One region of the Paenibacillus sp. Marseille-Q9583 genome, then DNA from elsewhere that is predicted to be linked to it. Evidence: riboswitches for the same ligand, from Rfam matches in the RefSeq annotation. Region 1 holds a riboswitch; each other region holds the start of a gene.
What was found. Region 1 has a riboswitch for cyclic di-GMP ahead of ACWNM1_RS02335 (glycosyl hydrolase). Riboswitches for the same ligand answer to the same signal wherever they lie in the genome.
Positions count from the first base shown of each region.

Region 2: linked by a shared signal. The riboswitch ahead of ACWNM1_RS03605 (anti-repressor SinI family protein) and the one ahead of ACWNM1_RS02335 (glycosyl hydrolase) in region 1 are both predicted to bind cyclic di-GMP.
Region 3: linked by a shared signal. The riboswitch ahead of ACWNM1_RS11215 (thiamine pyrophosphate-binding protein) and the one ahead of ACWNM1_RS02335 (glycosyl hydrolase) in region 1 are both predicted to bind cyclic di-GMP.
Region 4: linked by a shared signal. The riboswitch ahead of ACWNM1_RS18335 (choice-of-anchor A family protein) and the one ahead of ACWNM1_RS02335 (glycosyl hydrolase) in region 1 are both predicted to bind cyclic di-GMP.

Region 1 covers NZ_CDRJTB010000002.1:117,490-123,058, forward strand. Annotated here, with positions in the region: gene ACWNM1_RS02325 (UDP-glucose dehydrogenase family protein) at 1-819, shown strand, start outside; gene ACWNM1_RS02330 (sugar phosphate nucleotidyltransferase) at 1,571-2,944, shown strand; cyclic di-GMP riboswitch class I at 3,081-3,160, shown strand; gene ACWNM1_RS02335 (glycosyl hydrolase) at 3,173-4,723, shown strand; gene ACWNM1_RS02340 (glycosyl hydrolase) at 4,880-5,569, shown strand, end outside.
Region 2 covers NZ_CDRJTB010000004.1:86,539-92,107, reverse strand. Annotated here, with positions in the region: gene ACWNM1_RS03625 (hypothetical protein) at 1-966, shown strand, start outside; gene sipW (signal peptidase I SipW) at 968-1,555, shown strand; gene ACWNM1_RS03615 (TasA family protein) at 1,647-2,267, shown strand; gene ACWNM1_RS03610 (helix-turn-helix domain-containing protein) at 2,427-2,756, shown strand; gene ACWNM1_RS03605 (anti-repressor SinI family protein) at 2,964-3,119, opposite strand; cyclic di-GMP riboswitch class I at 3,147-3,231, opposite strand; gene ACWNM1_RS03600 (2-oxoglutarate dehydrogenase E1 component) at 3,703-5,569, shown strand, end outside.
Region 3 covers NZ_CDRJTB010000018.1:69,453-75,021, reverse strand. Annotated here, with positions in the region: gene ACWNM1_RS11230 (3-oxoacyl-[acyl-carrier-protein] synthase III C-terminal domain-containing protein) at 1-154, opposite strand, end outside; gene ACWNM1_RS11225 (hypothetical protein) at 205-555, opposite strand; gene ACWNM1_RS11220 (carboxymuconolactone decarboxylase family protein) at 595-963, opposite strand; gene ACWNM1_RS11215 (thiamine pyrophosphate-binding protein) at 974-2,617, opposite strand; cyclic di-GMP riboswitch class I at 2,736-2,830, opposite strand; gene ACWNM1_RS11210 (methyl-accepting chemotaxis protein) at 3,021-4,271, opposite strand; gene ACWNM1_RS11205 (helix-turn-helix transcriptional regulator) at 4,394-5,350, opposite strand; gene ACWNM1_RS11200 (SDR family NAD(P)-dependent oxidoreductase) at 5,524-5,569, shown strand, end outside.
Region 4 covers NZ_CDRJTB010000041.1:30-5,598, forward strand. Annotated here, with positions in the region: partial or broken gene ACWNM1_RS18335 (choice-of-anchor A family protein) at 1-901, opposite strand, end outside; cyclic di-GMP riboswitch class I at 1,013-1,103, opposite strand; gene ACWNM1_RS18340 (hypothetical protein) at 1,595-1,987, shown strand; gene ACWNM1_RS18345 (hypothetical protein) at 3,084-3,194, shown strand; gene ACWNM1_RS18350 (response regulator transcription factor) at 3,331-4,026, shown strand; gene ACWNM1_RS18355 (sensor histidine kinase) at 4,013-5,347, shown strand; gene ACWNM1_RS18360 (DUF2231 domain-containing protein) at 5,365-5,569, shown strand, end outside.

The DNA.
Region 1 (5,569 bases):
TTGGAACCAACCATGCGCGAGCTTCATAAGGGTTTCACAGAAAATGTATTTGTAACAGATATACGCAGTGCTGAAATGATCAAATATGCTTCGAATGCATTTTTGGCCACGAAGATCTCCTTTATTAATGAGATCGCCAATATTTGTGAAAAAGTGGGAGCTGATGTAACCGAGGTAGCACAAGGAATGGGTATGGACCAAAGAATCGGGTCATCCTTCCTGCAGGCTGGTATCGGTTATGGAGGCTCCTGTTTCCCGAAAGACACTAATGCGCTCATTCAAATTGCGGGCAACGTCGATTACGAATTCAAATTATTGAAATCTGTAGTAGAAGTGAACAAGGGACAACGGTTTATGATCATCTCCAAGCTGCATGAATCACTTGGCAGCCTTCGCGGTTCGACGATTGGGATATGGGGGCTTGCTTTTAAGCCGAACACTGATGATGTCCGCGAAGCTCCCGCCAGAGAGATTGTTGAGGCACTGGTGGCTGAAGGAGCAACGGTCAAACTATATGATCCAATCGCAGCTACAAATTTCAGGCAGCAATATGATCATCCGCAGCTTCGCTGGTGCAATCTGCCAGAGGAAGCGGCTGAGGGCAGCGATGCCGTATGCCTCCTGACTGATTGGAGCCTACTCAAGGAGGTTGATCTGCATCAGCTGGCGAAAAGCATGCGCAATGGGGTGCTGATCGATGGACGCAATGTGTATTCCAAGGAGCAAATCGAGGGTACCGGCCTCGTTTATCATTCTGTCGGTCGCCCGCAGATGGGTGGATTGAGTGGTTATTCTGCTAGTGTGGCTGGAGCGGTTTAATCTATATATATTGAACTTGAGATTTTTGTGTTAAGTGTCAGTCGCAACTGCGGTGAATGTTTGGACTTCCAGCCGCTGTTGTCTGCAGATTTCCTGATTCTAACCGCTAATAGCGGTAGAAATCCGCAGACAAAGGCGGACGCTATCGCTGCTCCAGTTCCAAAATTCTCTTCCGCCACTTCGTTCCCTTATTTTAAGGTTCTAAGCAATTTATAAAGTTAGGTACTCTGATTATATACCGCAGTAGCAGTAGCATTTGTAGTTGTCATTGCCATTGTCATTGTCTCTGTCTCTGTGGTGGCAACTAGTCTTGCTCTTGTAGTTGCAGTTGTTCTTGCAGTTGTTCTTGCAGTTGCAGCTGCCTCCCCCGGAGCAGAAGCAAATCTTTTGAAAAACGTGCTTGCTTCCGGCTGGTACAGCCCGGTGCGCACGGATCAAGTATTAAGAAGAAGTTGGTTAGGTTAAGAACGGAAAGGGAATTTGGAACTGTAGAAACGGAGTGTTCGCCCGAAAGATTTCCGTAGGAAAGCTAGCTTCGAAAGCATATGCTATCCTCGGATTTCTACCGCTAGAAGCGGTTCAATAAGGAAATCTGAGGATAACAGCGATAGGAAGTCCAAAATCCCTTGGAGTGGTTTCTACCTAACAAATTTTTTTAGTGCATCTGCTCGAAATAAGGCTAAGTGGAAGCTGACGTTTTGAAAACAATTCAAATATGCTCGATTTCCATAATTCAAGGAGGGTTCATTCTATGAAAATGGTACTTCTATCAGGCGGTTCAGGTAAACGGTTATGGCCGTTGTCCAACGACTCACGTTCAAAGCAATTTCTAAAGGTACTTGAAAGCCCTCAAGGTGAACCAGAATCCATGGTACAACGTGTCTGGAGACAGCTGGAGGAAGCGGGGATGGCAGAATCATCTTATCTGGCCACCGGCCGCGGCCAAGTAGAAATGATACAAAGCCAACTGGGAAGTCATGTGCCAATTATCGTTGAACCGGAGCGTCGGGATACTTTTCCGGCTATCGCCTTAACAGCTACCTATCTTTATTCAGTGGCAGGTGTTTCTCCAGCAGAGACGGTAGCAATATTGCCTGTTGACCCTTATGTAGAAGCATCCTTTTTCGATACCATAGCTATGCTTGAGGGGATCATGCTGGAAAGTGGAGCAAATCTGGCACTAATGGGTGTTGTTCCTGAACATGCCTCAGAGAAATACGGATATATTATTCCTACCACCGAAGAGGCGGGGGGAAATGGTTTTATGAAGGTGAGTCACTTTCAAGAGAAACCAGACCGTATACAAGCAGAACAGCTCATCGAGCAAAATGCATTGTGGAATTGTGGAGTGTTTGCCTTCCGCTTAGGGTACTTGTTAGATATTTTGCAGCGTAAAGGGTTGCCTTTAGGATATGAAGAATTGCAGAAGCAGTATAAGCTATTGTCTTCCATCAGCTTTGATTATGAAGTGGTGGAGAAAGAAGAACATATTGTAGTACAGCCGTATGATGGATTCTGGAAGGATCTTGGAACGTGGAATACGCTGACAGAGGAAATGAGCAGCAAGCATGTAGGAAAAGGTTTTGTAACGGCGGATTCTGAGGGGACTTGCTTGATTAATGAGCTGGATATTCCGATTACGGTAATTGGTGCGAAGGATCTGATCATTGCGGCTAGCCCGGATGGGATTCTAGTTACCCATAAAGCTGAGAGCCCACGGATTAAAGAAGTGCTGAAGACCTTTGAACAAAGACCGATGTACGAGGAACGCCGCTGGGGTCATTACAAAGTTATTGATTATGTGAAATATGATGAAGGCAATGAAGTGCTGACCAAACGGATTTTTATATCTGAGGGGAATAATATCAGCTATCAATTACATCGCAAGCGTAGTGAAATATGGACAATCGTCAGCGGAGAAGCAAGTATTGTGCTGAATGAGAAAAAACATAATGTGAAGGCTGGGGACGTGGTACGTATACCGGAAGGAACGAAACACGCGATCCTTGCTTTGACGGATGTCGAGTTTATAGAGGTACAGACGGGTTCTGAATTAGTAGAAGAAGATAACATTCGTATTACTTTAGACTGGAATGATATAGAACTACAACAATTCATTTCATAGGTCTAACCTATCTATTTAACCAATCCAAAATTTCTTGAAACAGGTAAATTGACTCAATTATCAAAAAAAGTCATAAAAACACTAAATATATCATTAATTGTCGTCGATACTTACGGTAAGAGAGATTATTTCTCTTAAATTGAAAAGGCAAACCTATCGAAAGGTAGGGACGCAAAGCTATAGGGCCTTCGAAAGAGTGGCAGCCTGGCTACCGAAAGGGAGATTATTTTGAAAGCTTACCGTACGTATCGATTATTTGGCGCATTTCTGTCACTCGTCTTGTTTCTGACTGCACTTCCGCTTACTGTTGGAATTTCGCCGTCTGTTGTCATAGCTGCTTCAAATTCTGGAACGCCAGTTACCCCAGGAGCCTCACCTGAAGCCGTAAAGCTGCTTAACTATTTTTACTCAATTTCAGGAAAAGGTATTATTGCTGGCCAACACGACTATTTAGAAAGTCCAGATGAAATTAACAATATGCTGAAGGGAACCAGCGGACAATATGCGGCTCTTCATGGTTATGAACTGGGCGCGATCAGCGGTCAGTCAGACGGAACGATGGCCTGGCAGCGTCAAAATGTGGTGAACAGCGCCATCAACTGGAATAAAGCGGGCGGGATTGTAGCTATGACTTTTCATGCTAACCTGCCGGGCACCTCTTATGACTGGGATAATGTGAAAAAAACACTTAGTCAGAATGAGTTCAATAGTTACGTTACACCGGGTACCAAGCAATATAACAGTCTGATCGCTGAACTTGATAAGGTGGCAGTCTCTTTAAAAAGCTTGCGCGATGCCAATGTTCCGGTGCTTTGGAGACCCTATCATGAAATGAACGGAAACTGGTTCTGGTGGGGGAAGAAAAATAACTTTTCTAAACTTTGGAATATTATGTATGACCGTTTTGTTAACGTTCATAAATTAAATAATTTGTTATGGGTATGGAGTCCGAATGCTCCGAATGTTTGGTCAGATCCTTATGCGTTAACTTATCCAGGAGCAGATAAAGTAGATATTCTGGCAGCAGATATATACGAAAATGATTACCAGCAAAAATACTATGACAGCTTGTTGACTCTAGCCGCTGGCAAACCGATTGCGATCGGGGAGAATGGTGAAATGCCAAATCTGGAGAAGCTTCAGCAAACACAAAGTAAATGGACGTATATGATGAGCTGGGGAAAAATGCTTTACGAGAATAACAGTACAGATACAATCAAAACATTTATGAATAGCAACTATACCCTGACTAGAGATAAATTAAATGATAGCTTGGCACCCACGCCTAGCGCAGCACCAGTGCCGGCACCTCCCGAAGAAGAGGGTGAGGCAGCAATTCCTCTTGCGAAGGGGCTTGCAGGTGAATATTATAACAACATCCAGCTGTCGGGAGCAGCAGCTCTTACTAGAACTGATGCAATTATCGATTTCAATTGGCGGCAAGGATCGCCGGATGCCACCCTCGGGATTGATCGTTTCTCCATACGTTGGAGCGGTAAAATTAAGCCATTATATGATGAGCAATATACATTTTACACTACCTCAGATGATGGCATCCGAGTGTGGGTGAATGGGCAATCCGTGATTGATAGTTGGACTAAGCAAAGTGGTACTGAGCGTAAGGGGAATATAACGCTGAAGGCTGGCCAGCTATACGATATCAAGGTGGAGTATTACGAGAATGAAGGCGATGCGAGAGTCCGCTTGATGTGGGAAAGTGCTAGTCAAGCTAAAGAGACAGTTCCAGCAAGTGCCCTTTTTCTTCCGGATGTCTCCTGATTGATGAAAATTAAAGGTCGATCCTTAGTGGCTCTGCGTTATTGTTGCAGAGCTACTAAGCTATAGTCCTCATTAGGTCAGAAGACGATTGTCCGATAACAGGTATGTTTATTTAGCACCTGTGGAGGCAGTACAGCTACCGAAAGGAGGATTTATTTGCGTAAATATTATAAGCAAAACAGATTGTTGTTTACTATATTACCGGTGTTTATTATTTTTTCCTTGCTGCCTTGGGGAGAGGTTAAGAGTCTTCCGAAGGCTATGAGTGTTTCTTCCTCTCTTCCTCCGGCTATACCAAGCAATCCATCAGCTTCTGAAGAAGCCAAGCAACTGCTGAGTAATTTGGTGAATCTACGTGGCAAAGGAATCCTGTCTGGCCAGCATGATTATCTAGAAAGTCCAGATGAACTGGTTCATAAGCTGAAGAATACATCGGGACAAAATGCCGTTCTACATGGTTATGAATTGGGGGCAATTAATAATCAACCCAAAGGGACGATCGCAGAACAGCGACAAGCTGTTTTAGACAGTGCAATTGAGTGGCATCAAGAGGGTGGCATTGTAGCCATGACATTCCATCAGAGTTTGCCGGGGACTTCTCCGGAATGGTCCAATGTAAACAGAAGTCTCAGTCAAGAGAAGTTTAATGCTTATGTTACGCCTGGGACGGCTCAGTATAAGAGTCTAATCTCTGATCTAGACGAGATCGCGGGCTATTTGGGACAACTGCGTGATGCCGGAGTTCCAGTCTTATGGCGACCATACCATGAAATGAACGGCGGTTGGTTTTGGTGGGGGAAAAAGGACAATTTTTCAGCGCTTTGGAATATTGTCTATGATCGTTTT
Region 2 (5,569 bases), on a different contig from region 1:
GTTTCGGGAATAGAAGGCATGACGCTGGATGAGCTTGATGTCGCAGCGCAAGAGATTTCCACACAAATCTCCGCGCTTCAATCTCAAATCGATGGCGTGAATGAGCAACTGGCCACCAACAGCCAAATTTGGAACGAAATCAATGGTGAGCTGAACGCAGCAGCAGCTGTCCTATTCCAGATTGGAGGATATATGACCTCTCTAGATTCAAACTGTCTAGAAATCAAGGATGAACAATTCTTCAGAGAGCTGCAAAGCAGCCTGAATCAAAGCGGTGTAATCTCTGAATCCCTGAATGCTTCCTTAAAGGGAGTCATCCAATATCTAAACTCCATACACGACATCGGGCTTCCACTTGCTTCGGTAGTGACCAATGATGTATATGGACAACCCGAGTTACGCAACGAGGCGTTTCAGCAGCCGTTACCTTTCCTGATTCCTTTTAGTCAGCCGGCCGGCAATATCTCTAGCGAACTTACCTCCACTTATGAAAATCTCAATACTGAAATGAATGGTCTTAAAGAATCGGCTACTTCAGGAATCAGCAATCTTCAGAGTCAGCTCCAATTGATCAGTCAAACCCGTGAACAACAATTGGAAGCACTTGAGAAAGCCCGACTAGAGGCGCTGGAACAAACGAAGAAAGAAGAAGAACGTTTGGCACTGGAGAAAAAAGAAAAGCAAGAAGCTGAGGACAAAGCGAAAGCTGAAGCTGAGGAGAAAGCAAAATCGGAAGTGACTCCACCGAAAGGTGAAGCTACTCCAGAGAACATAAATAAAGAACAGCCTGAAGCCCCAGCCACTAACCCGGTCGTTCCGGAAATTGGTGAAGAGCTAACGATTCCAAAAGATGTACCACAGCAAGCAGTTCCTCAGGAGGCGCCAAAAGCGGAAGATACAACCACTTCCCCACCGGTAGCAACACCAGCCCCTTCGGACCCTCAACAAGTTAAAGGTGGCGAATAATATGCGGATTAAAAAAATGATCAACAATACATTATCGAGCATCATGCTTGTGATATTCATTCTGCTGGTGGTAGCCGTAGTTTTATCAAAGGCCTCCGGCGGTGAACCTGCCTTCTTCGGATACCAGATCAAATCGGTACTCTCAGGTTCGATGGAACCAGGGATTCATACCGGATCGATTGTCGCTTTAAAACCCGGAGGAGATATGAATCGCTTCAAAAAAGGCGATGTTATCACCTTTAGAAATGAAGAAAACCTGCTCATTACTCACCGTGTTGTAGAAGCAACAATGAACAACGCTACTGGTGAAGCCATGTATCGCACGAAAGGCGATAACAATGATGCGCCTGATATGAACCCTACCAGTTCCACGAATGTTGTAGCTGAGTATACCGGGGTCACCGTACCTTACGTAGGTTACGCTATGAATTTCGCAGTTTCCAAAGCTGGAAGTGTCATGCTCATGATCGTACCAGGCTTGATGCTCCTGCTCTATGCTCTGTATTCGTCATGGAAGGCTGTAGCTGCACTCGAAAAGAAAAATGCTGCTATACTGCCCGCCTCTCCACCCCCAACTGAAATACAGTAATTCGTTGATTGTCCGCTTCCGCTTACGAACCGGAAGTTACAATATATAACTTTTATAAAAAAACCACAAAAACCGAGGAGGAATTTTAATTATGGGTATCAAAAAAACATTGGGTCTTGGCGTAGCATCAGCAGCACTGGGTTTATCATTGATTGGTGGAGGAACCTTCGCTTACTTTAGTGACACTGCACAAAGCAGCGCTACATTTGCAGCAGGTACACTGGATTTGAACTCAGATCCTTCTGTTATCGTTGATTTGAAGGATTTGAAGCCAGGCGATACGATCAAAAGAGACTTCAAACTAAAAAATGACGGTACACTTGATATCGGTTCGATTCTCCTCAAAACAGCTACCTCTATTAATGATGTAGGTGGTAACAACGGCGCTAACGATTTGGCAAAATCCATCAAGGTTAAATTCCTGGTGAATAAAGATAAAAGCGGCATCTTACCTGGTAGTGAAGAGAAAGTAGTTTGGGAAACTACCCTGGCCGATTTGAAGACTCAGACACCGGATCTCGTAAAAAACACTGGACTTGATGCAATCTGGGGAACTAGCGAAGCATCTGGAATTAAGGCCGGCACAAATGATAGCTTCACCGTTCAATTCGAATTTGTTGATAACGGCCAAGAGCAGAACTACTTCCAAAAAGATTCATTAACACTGACTTGGGATTTCGTAGGTAAGCAAACTGCTGGATCCGCTAAATAATCTAATAAGTCTTCCATTCGAAGAGCAGCAGATTCTTATTCCGGAAAGCGGATAAGTAGATGCTGCTCTTCTTTTTACAATAAACTTTGTCGAATTTATTGATATTTGCTATACTAATAACAAAAATTACGGAGGGGCGTCAGCATAGTGCCACAAAATATGGGCCAACGTATCCAGCATCTCCGCCTAGAAAAGGGATTCTCCCTATCTGAGCTTGCGGACAGAGCGGATGTTGCTAAGTCGTATCTTAGCAATGTGGAGAGAAACATCCAATCCAATCCTTCAATCCAGTTTATCGAAAAGATCGCCGATGCGCTTCAGGTATCCATCCACGCTTTGCTCTATGGAGAACCTAATGATGCTGAGGAGTCACCTTTAGATTCGGAATGGTTCCGATTGGTGCAGGAAGCTATGGCCTCAGGCATAAGCAAACGCGAATTCAAGGAGTTTCTGGACTACCAGAAATGGCGCCTTGATCAGAAGGATTAATATTCCACCTGACCTGATAAGATCCTCTTCTACTCATACTATTAAACATAAGCGCCTTCACCCTCCTAACATGGACTGCGGAGGCGTTTGAATTCTAGCAGAATCAATGATCATATTCGTTGTGAAACTTACATTTTGCTTTATACCGAAAAGGGGCCCAGCGAGTTATCGCTGGGCCCCTTTTCAAAATATAACGCACTAAATGTATTACTGCACGGCTTGCACTGTCTTCTCATGAAAGAATCGACGAATTTCATCTGCCTTTATGCCAGCCTTCTTAGCTGCTAATAATAAATGTACCCACTCAACGTCTAGATCAATGACCTGCTGTTCTCTGTTGCTTCCCTGGTTGGACTTGTCCAAAAAATCTCCTCCTAAGATTTTACGTCCCCAGGCAATCCGGCTGTCATAGTATTTCTACCTTAGACCCGCGACTTTGTGCCCCTGCCTTTCGGCAGGTTTACCTTTTACTGGACCCTTTACGCGAAAGGATCTACTTTGAAATATATGAAAATCGCTAACTGCAATAACATTATACTATACTAAAGTGGAAAAGTGTGTCGATTTCTGATTAGTTTTTCCATTAAAAAACAAAAAATAGAAGCGCTTTTGTGCGATATCTTGTCCTATTAACACGATACTCGTCCCATTCATAAAATTAATTAAGCCAATATAATAATACTTCCTTCCCTATTAGTTAAAAATAAGGATATTAGAATCATTTTAGTGGGCCTTAGGAATGGGTAATGAGAAGAAACAGCGTTCTTTTCATTAGAACAAGCTAACCCATACCATTTTGCGAACGTATTGGACGAAAGAATGAATTGATTACACGTGTGGAAAGTAGCACAATAAGATGAGAAATGAAACCGCAATCATCACAGCTCCAGTAAGCGTTGACACAAAATGTCACGTATGGAGTTCATCCGTTAAGGAGGATGTATTCATGGCAGCCAAAGAGCCCTATAACGAATCCATTTGGAGTAAGTATTACGGACCCAATTTAGGCTACATTCAAGAAAGATATGAACAGTTTGTGAAAGATCCTTCCACCGTAGAGAATAATTATCGCGAGCTTTTTACAAATTCGGGTCCCCCACCCCTAACACCGGATAGCGAACCGGCTCCACAGCCTCGCATTTCGGGAGACACCGAATGGCTTAGAAAGGCAGTAAGAGCTTCCAAGCTAATCGCTAATATTCGTATATATGGCCATATGGCCGCTGATATTGATCCGCTTGAGCGCGATCACAATCCCATGGCTAAATATCTTGAACTCGAGACCTATGAGCTGACTCGTGAGGATCTGATCGCACTACCTGCCACGCTCATTTGGGAGAATGCGCCGAATGATGTGCATACCGGATGGGATGCAGTTCAGCGTATGCGTCAGGCTTACACCAAGACAATCGCCTATGAATTCGGGCATGTGCATGAAGAACAAGAACTGAAATGGTTGAACAGACAGGCAGAATCCACAAGCTCACCAGCGCCTTTAAATAATGCAGAACGTAAAGAGCTGCTAAACCGCCTGATCCAAGTAGAGCAATTCGAAACCTTCCTCCACAAAACCTTTGTGGGTCAGAAGCGTTTCAGTTTGGAAGGCAATGACGCTCTCGTACCGATGCTGGATGAAATCGTACGCGCTGCTGCGCATGACGGCGCAGAGCATATTCTGATGGGCATGGCGCATCGTGGTCGCCTCAACGTTCTTGCACATATTTTGGGTAAACCTTATGACATTATATTTTCAGAGTTTCATCATTCTCCAAACAAGGAGCTTTTCCCTTCCGAAGGCTCTACAGGCATTAACTATGGCTGGACGGGTGATGTGAAATACCATCTCGGTGCAGATCGTGCTGTCCGCGAAGGAGAAACCGTACGCACAAGAATAACACTAGCGAATAATCCAAGTCACTTGGAATTCGTCAATCCTGTCGTGGAAGGCTTCACTCGTGCTGCTCAAGAAGATCGGAGCACAGCCGGATTGCCGAAGATTGATACCAGTAAAGCTATGGCGGTACTGATGCATGGCGATGCTGCTTTTCCAGGTGAAGGGATTGTTGCAGAAACACTTAATATTGGCAAACTTCAAGGTTATCAGAATGGCGGGACGATCCATATCATTGTTAATAACCGGATCGGCTTTACGACAGAAAGCGAAGACTCCCGTTCAACGCATTATGCGAGTGACATCGCCAAAGGATATGAAATTCCAATTATCCATGTCAATGCTGATGATCCTGAGGCCTGTATATCAGCCGTTCGTTTAGCTAGTGCATATCGCAATCAATTCAAAAAGGATTTCGTTATTGATCTCATCGGCTATCGTCGTCATGGACATAACGAAATGGATGATCCTGAAACTACACAACCTATCGTGTACGGTAAGGTACGCAATCATCCAACCGTTTACAAGGTGTATGCGGAGCGGCTACAGCGTGAAAAAATCCTTACAGCTGAAGATGTACAAAAGATGCACGTTGAAACAGAAGGCGTATTGCAACGTGCGTACGATAGTATGAAGGAAGGCAATCACAAGAAAAAAGAACCAAAAGCCTTCCTTCCTCTTCAAACAGATCGCTCAGCGGCAGGCACTACAGCCGTACCGATCTCCAGTCTGCAAGAGATTAATCGTGAGCTACTGAGCGTACCTGATGGATTCCAAGTCTATCCGAAACTGGAGCGAATTCTGCAGCGTCGCAAGGACGCGCTGAATGAGGGTGAAAAGGTCGACTGGGCACTCGCTGAGTCCCTCGCCTTTGCAACCATCCTGAAGGATGGAACGCCAATTCGACTTAGCGGTCAGGATG
Region 3 (5,569 bases), on a different contig from region 1:
CATTCTTAATGCTATAGCGCGTATCACGACCTAAAGTGGTCAGTAGACCTCGGATATCAATACCCTTTTCGTCAAAATGCTTAATAAAAAAGTCGTTACCAACTTTATTACTAGGATGATAGATATCAATGTCTTGAATACGAATTCCGGTCATATGAATGAATCCTCCTGAAAAACTCTATAGTTTTTTAGTTATAAGAATAATTAAGCTGTAACGGTGGAAATGATCTCGATGTTATCTAGTCCTGCTTTACGACCCAGACGAGCAAGCTGCATTTTAAGAATTGGGTTATTTTCAAGGGTTAGATTTACTTTTACAAATCCATCATTCTTAAACATTACGAAGCAACCTTCCAAAAGAGGCACAACATCAGGTGCGGTTACGTTTAGCTTTCTGCAGTCGATTTGTAATTCATAGTCTGCTGGAGTGATAGGATTAATAGTTTGTTGATAAGCTTGGATAGATTTCAGACCATCTTCTTCAGAAAATGTTCCTTCCAGCTCAATATTGATCACTTTTTTAGTAGTGTCTGTCTTTAAAATAAACTGTCCCACGTTAACATCTCTCCCGATATTTTAATTTACTGAAAATAGTTACTTTATCTCTTCAATCGTTTCGAGAAGAATATTAAAAGCGGTGATGATTCTAGGTGCCCCTATAGCGGGTACTAAGTGTAATAGAATACCTTTGAGTTGTTCTACAGTAACTCCCACACGAAGAGCCATGACATAATGAACACCCAATTGATCAAACTGACCCATCGAAATCAGGGCAGAAATAACTGCGATTTCCTTCCAGTCAGCTTCGATTGTGTTGCGTTGAAAAATATCGCCGTATGCATTCCCCATAATAAATTCAGCTAAATCGGGGAAATGTTCTTTAATCGGAGCCAGTGCTTTAGCTCCGTAGTCTCCTGAGAGATTCGTGAAGTGGTTAAGACCACTGTTTACATTGTCTTTCATAAGTGACCTCCTAATTTAGGTTCAAAGTACGGTGAGCAGTCGGAGGGACCTCATCACGGTCTGTTAACAGTTCAATGACGGCAACACGGTTGATGGCAACAGCGTCCTTGATAGCTGTTTCGAACTCCTCCGCTGTCTCACATTTGTAACCCGTAGCACCTAGTGATTCTGCGAATTTCACAGCGTCCATAGGGACTTCGTAGATAGTTCCGTCAATACGTCCTGTAGTTTTTTCCATACCTTTTAGAGCCATATCTAGCTGTTTATTATTCACAACAATGAATATGACAGGAATATCCTTGCAGACAGCAGCGTTAATCTCTGCGCCTAGCATCATAAAGCAGCCATCTCCTGTAATGCAGAAGATCGTTTCTTCTGGAGCAGCAACCTTTGCACCAATCGCCATCCCAATGGAATTACCCATGCAAGCAAAGTAAGCATCGAAAACAAAACTGCCCGGTTTTTTAACCTTGTACCATTTCGCAGCATGGAAACCGTGACTACCATCATCAACAAAGACTGTGCTGTTATAAGGAATCAAATCACTCATCGTACTCAAGACCGATGCAAGTGAAAGGTTTGGTAAAATCGGAGGCTCTTCGGTATAATCAGAATTTGTCGGTGCTTCGCGTTTTGTGATGTTGTTCGTGTCAATATTATTGAGATAGTAAACTAGATTGTCGCGTAGATCTCCAGTCACTGGAATCGTTTTAGAGAACAATATTTTTCCGACAAAAGTCGGATCGCTATCAAACTGAATTAATGTTGCAGGATGATTTTCCCTTTTAAGATTACAAATAGTCATATCACTTAAACGTGAGCCAAGAACGATAAATAGATCACTTTGATTCAGCAAGTCATCCCCATGGGTACAACCGCCTACTCCAATTGGACCATGATAGAGTGGATGATCCCAAGCTATAGCCCCTTTACCACCTGGAGATGTAACTACAGGAATATTAAATGTTTCCGCTAATTGAATTAGCTCACTATGTGCTCCAGAGCGGTTAACGCCTTTACCCGCGATAATTATTGGATTCTTAGAGTTATTTATAGCATCAAGTACTCGGTCGATATTAGCATGGCTAACCAGTGATTCGCGTTCAGGGATTACAATATTACATTCCTCTAGCAATTCCGTTTGTACATCAAAGGGAATACAAAGGTGAACTGGACCACGATTACCGCTCAAGGCAATGGATATGGCATGATTAAAGATTGTGTTAAAGTGATCTCCACGTTCAATAAGCTTGCTATATAAGGTGGCAGGTCTAAACATATCAGCTAAATCAGCTAGAAAAGAGGTAGAGTCCTGACATTGGGGAATTCCAAGCTCTTTAATAGATTGATGGCCAGTAATAAATAGGACAGGTAGGTTGTTAGCCTTAGCATGTGCTGCTGCAGTTAATAGGTTTGTTCCACCAGGACCTGAAGTACCAAAAGCTACACCTAGTTTTCCAGTTTTAAGCGCATACCCGGCTGCTTCGAAGCCGGAACTGGACTCATGTCTCCCAGGAATAAATTCAATACCGTAATCTACCATTTTAAGAACAATAGGACAAATGGATTTCCCGATAATACCAAAGGAATGGGTAACACCTAGGTTCCGTAGTGCTTCCGACATGTAATCTGCGACTGTCTTCAAAAAATACACCTCACAAGTTGATTGTTATTTTAAAATCAAACATTAGAAAACCTGTGCTCTGAATTAGGGCACAGGTTGGTGGCATAAATCGCCATAGAGACTGAACAATTGTTCAGTCGTCTTGGTTTTCTGCAACCTGGCAGTCATGGCCTCTGATATAAATGAGGCTGTAGATCCATGGTTTTGCGTCATCCTCTTTCGAAGATTTTGCCAATATTAATTTTAAAATTTATAAGAAGAATTTTCCTTTACAATATATTCCTAGAGAACCTTTGTCAATATATTTTCGCAAATTAACTCGAATTTTGACGAAAGTCTTGTCCAACCTATGAAATAATAGATATAAAAAAACTCCCCCTAAGTCAAAACTTAGAAGGAGTTTTTGGACTTGTTTATATGATTTGCAAATGACTTAAAACTTGAAAATATGGATAGTCTTCTGTAGATTAAATACAGCCTGTGTCATTTTCTCCGTTTCTTCAGCGACGGACTGCAGGGCATTAATTTGTTCATTCATAGCGGCGGATACTTCCTCGGTGCCGGCAGCGGTTTGCTGTGTGATTGCAGAGATATTCTCTATTGCACTTGAGATTTTCAAGGCACTTTCTAACATCAGATCACTTTCAGCAGAGAAGGAAGAGATTTGCTCGGTAATATACTGCACACTTTGCACAATTTGAGCAAAGATATGAGCAGATTGAGTGATCATCTCATTCTGTACCTGTACGACTTCTTCGTTGATAGCGATATTGTCAATCGCTTGTTTGATATCAGTTTCGATGCTCCGAACTAAGCCAAAGACTTCCTTCGTTGAAGCTGTTGATTCCTCGGCAAGTTTACGAACCTCCTGTGCGACTACAGCAAAACCTCGACCATGCTCTCCTGCACGTGCAGCTTCGATGGAGGCATTCAGCGATAAGAGGTTGGTCTGCTCAGCGATCTCTGTGATGGTTTTTGTAATCATCGTAATTCCGCGAGCATTATGAGACAGGGCTTCGATAGTATCAGCTACTTTTTGAGTAGCCTGGATGTTTTTGCGCATGCCTTCAGCTTGAGTATCAACGGACTGCCGTCCTTGTTCAACTAGTTCTAATGTATGTATTGAACGTCTGTTCATTTCTTTCGTTGAATTCGTATAATTGGATACTTTATTCTCAATATCTTTAATGGATTCTGTCATTTCAGCGATATCCGTAGATATTTCATTTGCACCAAGAGCTAGCTCGTTAGACGAAGAGGCTACCTGTGCCATGACAATTTTCAAATTCTGATTCTTATCTTCGATTCCACGGCTTGCATCCATAACTTGACGAGTGATTTGTGATGCTTCTGTCAAAATCTTTTTGAGCTTGTCAATCATAGTATTAAAGGAACGACTTACGTCCCCCATAGACCCGTTCTCGTCGGCTCTACTAGTAAAATCCCCTTTTGAAATACTATGAGATACATTCGCGATGTCATCAAAAGAAGATGTAAGCGTTCTCTCGATAAAGCGGGCCACGGGGAAAGTTAGAGCAGCAAGAACTACGATCAGAACAATACCCAAAATAATGTTGCCTAAGATCATAAAAGTAACTAAAACAGGAATGGCAAATAGTGCGGCAACGAGGTAACATCCGGCAACAATTCTTTGTTTTAACGGAAGTTTATGCATCCAGTTCATTGGTATAATGTCCTCCTTATTAATATTATGTATTGGTGTTATTATATGGGATTTAAGGGTGATTGGTCTATAGTAAGAACTGACATAAATCTTCTTTTCGGAGTAGTTCTTTAGATTTCGTGTCAAAAATCCTCATAAATAGCTGAAATTTTTGCGATAGCAGACTTTACCATCTCTAAAAGTTCTTGCGGTGAAAGTACAATAACCGAGGGACTAAAAGAAAGGATTATCCGGCAGGCCGACTCGATCGTATTAAATTCGGCATCTACGTTCACCCACTCTGCATTGCTAGTTGGCTCTATCAATTGGACAGAGACGAATCGTTCTCGCTGTAATTCTTTTAAGACAGATGTTCTAACCCTTAGCTTTACTTGATACTTTGGCAGTGCTGCTTTAAAGGCCGTGGTGGACTCTTCCCAGTACTGTTTTAAATCAAAGGCATCAGGTCTTTTAAACCACTCATGAGTCTCCTCAACGTTAACTAATCTGGACACACGAAAGGTTCGTAGTTCATCTTTGCTTTTGGCTACGACATACCATACTCCGCGTTTTGCAACTAACCCAAGTGGTTCAATGAAACGGACTGTTGTCTCGTTGCTCCGGAGATAAGTGATTTTTACTTTGCGGTCCTCCCAAAGTGCTCTCTGCAGTACAGAAAGGAACGGATAAGTCTCATCCGAAGGATGCCAACTGGCGCCATCAATATGAATACGCTCGCTTAGGTAATTTGCTGGATTACTAAGTCGATGTGAGGATGCAGCCTCTAGTTTGAGAAGAGCGGAAGAGTAGTCGTCTTGTATCCCCAGATCCTTCATTATAGATGCGTCAGCGGACAGAAGCAGTGAACCAATCTCTTGTGGCTTCATACCCGTTAGGGAGGTTCGGTACCCTTCAGTAAGCATCCAGCCTCCTTCACGACCACGTTCAGCTAAAATGGGTATTCCTGAAGCACTTAATGCTTCCATATCACGAAACACAGTTCGTTCTGATACCTCGAGTGTTTGGGCCAATTCTCTAGAAGTCATTTTTCCACGATTTTGCAACAGAAGTAATATTGATAACAAACGGTCGGCTCTCATTAGGCTATTGTACCTCCTCGAATTATTGCTTAGACGATCACCTTTAATCATTTCTAAATCATGATTATATTATATATGTCAGTTGATGTCATATATACGGGCTATACTTATAAAACGTAAGGAATGTTCACAGAATATTGAAATCCGAATTCATGTGGAAAGGGTTGAGGGCTATGACATTGAAAGGGAAAGTCGCATTGGTTACCGGGAGCAGCAGAG
Region 4 (5,569 bases), on a different contig from region 1:
GTGTTGGCGTCACGGTCGGCGTTGGTGTTGGCGTCGTTCCTGGATCATCACCATCGTATGGATGGTGGTGAAATTCGCCACCACCAGTACCTGTGAGCGAAGCCGCCACGAATGTTCCGTTAACCTGACCATTAATAAAATCTACATCAGCGTAGGGAGCAAGCACACTCCCCATTACATTTATTCCTGCCATATCAAGATATGTGGCTTGACTAAAGTTAAACAAAATTTTCTTGCTGTTCAATGCACCATTAGGTAGGAATGCGAAATTTTTCATTTTTACGCTTGAACCATCAATATTAATAATTGCAGTAGAGCCGGAAGGAACATTAATTGTGAATCCGTGATTAGTAGAGACGTTATCTCCTAAAACATTAAAAACATTGACCACAGGGTCTGTGCCTGTCAATGTAAGACCGCCATATTCATACTTTGTTGTTCCATTGGCTTGTATTGCTGCTAGTTCAGCTGATTTATCCTTCAAAAACTGGCCTACGGCCACAAAGTCAATCGGATTTCCCGAAGTTCTGGTTCCTCCGCTATTAATCGTTACATTACCTGCAAAACTTCCCCCGTGCACGATATTCCCGTAAACAGAGCCATTGTTGAAAGTAAGATTCCCTCCAACAACAAGTGTGTCAGTGAAGGAGATCTCAGCAGCACTTAGCCTATCACCAACGCTGTAGTTGGTTAAAGTAACATTACCTCCAGCAGCAAACCTTCCCTCCGTATCCGAAAAGGTTGTAACATCCCCTAGGATAAACACATTGTAGTTTCCTGCAATCCCGAGTGTAGTAGAACTAGCATTAACAGTCCCGGCTCCCAAAGAGGAAAGCCCACTACCTACCGTCAATATCCCCGCTAATACTAGTGCAAGCAGCGGTTTTATTCTTCTTTTCAAAAAGCACACCTCCTAAATCTATGATTTATATTTAATCAGAATAATTACCAGAAACTCTAAAGGACCTAACAACAAAAAAAGACCGCCAAAAAAGAAGTGGAATTCCCTTCTCATGGCAGTCGGACGGTCATAGCGCATTTAAGACACTTTAGACTCCTGGACTTTGCGTCCCACCCTTTCAGGCGGTTTGCTATTATCATGATAATATATGTATTGACTTGCAGATTAGAACTAGCATTTTAAGCATCCTATTAAATAATCGTCTATGACTTTTAATACTTTTGAACTAATAATAGTTTAGCGCTCCATCCCCACAATTGTCAATCAATTCCTTTTGATATTCATACGCGTAAGCAAGCACAAAAAAAGCGCCTAAAGGCGCTTCACACAAAGGTTTTCCTTCAATTTTAAAGTAACTTTATCCAACCTAATATCGATATCCATAATGGAATACTTAGAATCAAACCAAATACCATTCCACGGCGGAGACTTCCTTCTTCTTTCATCCTAATTCTCCCTTTATATAAGTCTGAAGCATTATTTTTTATTATTACAATTTTAATATATTTTATTCTTTCTAATTTAGTTGTGAATTCAATCACATTGGACTAGCTGTTTAGAAATACCATTGATTATTTTTGGAATATCGGGGTAGAATACGAATATACGTTCCCATTAGAGGTGATGAGATTTATGCATAGAGCTGAAAGCAGGGACAACATGCTGGTGAAATCTTATTTATTGCTTCCGATGATTTTATCAGCTTTCGAACGGGATTCCGCCATTCTATCTGCACATTTACGAACACCCACCCCCTATTTGGAGGTTCTTGAAACAGCCGCAGCAGTTGCTACAACAGATCTAAGAGATGTTCGTTCAGAGATGAGAAAAAGGGGAATCAAGGTTTATGAGCAGAACAGACTTAACACGGGGATAGAGGCCAAATTTATATGTCGTGGATACCATGAACGAATGCTGCTGTTAAACGACATTGTCGCTGCCCAAGCTGCCATTCATATGCGCAGATATCTCGGTCTGGATATTTCATCTTTTAAGAGCTATGAAGAGCAGTATCAGATTAAGTGAAGTAGCGAAGAAGCTGCCCCCCTCCCCCATTTAATTAGCGAACAAAAAAATAGGCCTTACCATGGGAGTTGGCAAGACCCGAGAGATTTATACCACAAAACACTGGGGGGTGTTTGGTGTCTTCAATATATACCTTGAACCTGAAAATAAGATGATGGTCACATGAAAATTACATTAAAAACTTCAATTCGTCGCTTAGGCTAGATCTGGATGCTCCCACAAGCTTAATCTACCTTTAGCCGGGATAGGAAAACTCAGCGGAAGAACATCCTCAAGCTTTCAAGCAAAACGTCCTTCACTATAGTCACCAAAATCATATTCATACCCCTTTATCCATTCCCTTAGGTCCACCTCCGGTGTAACCTCATAACACCCCGTGAGCTGACCATCCCGGCATGATCCCTAACTCTCCACGGTAGGTTATTCTCCATGACCGAGTTTCGAACTGTTTTTCACCAAGAGCAATCAACATTGCCCAAGGCTGTCGTATCGTTAAACACCGCATCATAACCATCCCTTCAATCCATCTGGAAGATACAGAAAAGCCCGGTCTCCGAATTCCCGGAATACCGCGCTGTATAAGCATTGTAAGAATGCTGGTAAAGAGAATTGAACCCCCGGCCTACGTATTACGAGTGCGAACCAGTAGTAGCATAAGGTTTTACTGGGAGTTGTTGGCTAGTAAATAGCGATATTTTTGCATATTGTTACTTCTATGGTTTTGTTGATATTTGCTTGTTATTAGAAGATTGGTTAGAAGTTTTGCTAGAAGAAAAACTGGCATCGCAATGCTCCTCGAACGCGCCTCCCCACTGGAACTATACAGAGTATTTGTGAAGTAGCTGTATTACTTAACATAAGAAAATCCAGTTCCTCGCTATAGTGAGGGAACTATTGTAATTGAACCAAAAATTGTTTTGAGGGAAGAAAACTCCATGCTATTGACAGATTCAAATTAGAACTTCCTTTAATAACCTTGGACTTAGCATCTTCTATATCCAGCTATTTAGGCTTAACTCATGAGTATTATTTCATTATTTTTTCATTTTTAATGGCTATAATGTGTCTTAAGGATGATATAACCGAAGTGGGCGATATGAAAATTAACACCACGACATTAGGAGCGACTGCCGGTGAACTGCTGGCCCAGACGCTGAAGATAGGTTATGGAATACGTTCCTTGATTTTGTTTGTGCTTTTCTGGTAATTCTAGTATTTCAGCTGATCTCGTGATAATTTCTATTTAAGTTATCCTGGTACTTTATACTACCACTAGGCCTCCACAAAGCATGACTATCGGGACTGCATAATCCAAACATATTAGGACAAGAAAGCAGGACATCATGCACATTCTTTTAGTAGAAGACGACGCTAAGCTTGGATACATGATCCAGCACAAGCTTAAGCTTGCAGGACATCTGACGCAATGGGCCCGCAATTCGGAAGAGGCGGAACTGTTGTTTTCCACTGCGGAGTTTGATCTGTATATTCTGGACTGGATGCTTCCCGGCAAAACCGGTCTTGAGTTATGCCGGCAGCAGCGGAGTCTGAATGACAACACGGCCATTCTGATGCTGACTGCACGAGGCGAGATTGAGGATCGCGTCAGCGGACTTCTGACAGGGGCGGATGATTATATGATCAAGCCCTTCGCTTTCGAAGAACTATTAGCCCGAATTACTTCCCTGGACCGCAGAAAGCAAACCCGGGGATATACCACAAAGTATGAGGTCAATGGTCTTCGGCTCAATCCCGACACGCAGGAAGCAGAGCGTGACGGCGTTCCCTTAACACTGACCAAACGCGAGTTCCAACTGCTGGAGTTTCTTGTACGCCATCCCAATGCCGTGCTCTCCAGAGAACGTATACTCAATTATGTGTGGGGCAATGAGGCTGATGTGACTCTGAATGCGGTCGATGCCGTCATCAAGCTGCTGCGAAAAAAAGTCGACGAGCCCTTCTCTGTGAGGCTGATTAGGAGTGTCCACGGAAGAGGTTATCGTTTAATAGATAACGGAGTTGACCATGATGATACCTAATACCCGCAGGCAATTAACCATCTTTTACAGTACCATGATTGGATTAATTCTACTCATCATGGCGGCTTCCTTCTATTGGGTACTGACGGATGTGATGCACAGGGATCAGAGACATAATCTGGAATCTGCCGGGCAAAAAGCATTGGATGAGTGGCTCAATAAATCGCCGCAGGCGCAGGACGCAGAGGAAATTCGTGAACAACGGCAGGCGGTCACCCACAGAATGGAATGGGAGTATCTGCAAAGCGACCAGTTCGCTGTCATAACAGACTCCTTGTGGACAATCACAGTCCAGTCACCTGCGGGAGACAACCCGCTGCTGCTGCCGTCCTATCAGCAGCAGTTGGATGCTCATAGCAATACACCATTCTTATATTTAACAAAGGATTCCGGTAACAAAAAGACGATTTATGCGGTATTGCGCAAGACGGTCGGCGACCGGAAAAATCATATTCTCCTGCTGGGTGAGGATATTACAAAGCAGGCAGACCTACTTAAGGAGATGGAAATGCTCCTCATTGCGATCACCATTATCCTGCTTGCGGCAGCTACAGTTGTAGGATATATATTGGCTGGAAAGGCCATGATTCCCATCAACCATGCGTTTACACGGCAGCAAAAATTCACGGCCTATGCCTCCCATGAGTTGAGGACACCCTTAAGCGTGCTGCAGCTGTCCGTGGATATTCTGGAGGAGGAACGCCATAAGCTACCACCGATCCATCAGGCCGTGCTTCAGGATATGAAGGAAGAAATACAGCGCATGACCCGCCTGACCGGACAGCTGCTTAAGCTGGCCAGAAATGATTCGCCTCTGCCACCTCTGAGGCAGGAAGCTTTCGATCTGCAGCACTCCCTTTCGTTCGCTGCCGCCAGAATGCAATTAGTAGCACAAGAGAAAAAGATTCAGTTGCAGCTGAACATAGGGAATCTTAAAGAAGCCTTCACCTGCATCGGGGACAGCGAACAGATTGATCAGTTGCTGTATATTCTTTTGGATAATGCCATTAAATACTCTGCGGAGGGAGGCACAGTCATACTGGGGATTACCCGGAATGACAACGGCACTGCGAATGTAATCATTCAGGATACGGGCTGCGGGATTCCCGAGGAGGATCTTCCCCACTTATTCGAACGGTTCTACCGGGTAGATCAAGCCCGCACAAGGGAACATGGCGGCACCGGACTGGGACTGGCTATCGCCTATGAGATCGTCAGCAGGCACGGCGGCAGAATCGTGGTAACCAGCACCCTCCATCAAGGAAGTACCTTCACGGTTATCCTTCCTGAAACACAACGAATCCTTAGGCAACCACTTTGAAAAATGGAGGTTTTACTATGTTTACTGAAGTCTTTAACCACATCCATCCCATTGTCGTACATTTCCCTATCGCTCTGATCATCATCGGATTTGGGCATGATTTGGTGGTGGCCCTGAAAAAACGTTCTTTGAATCCTGCAGGTGGGTTATGGATGTGGCTTCTTGCTGCAGCGGGATCCTGGGTCGCAATAGCGACCGGACCAGATGATGATGCCCGCGGTG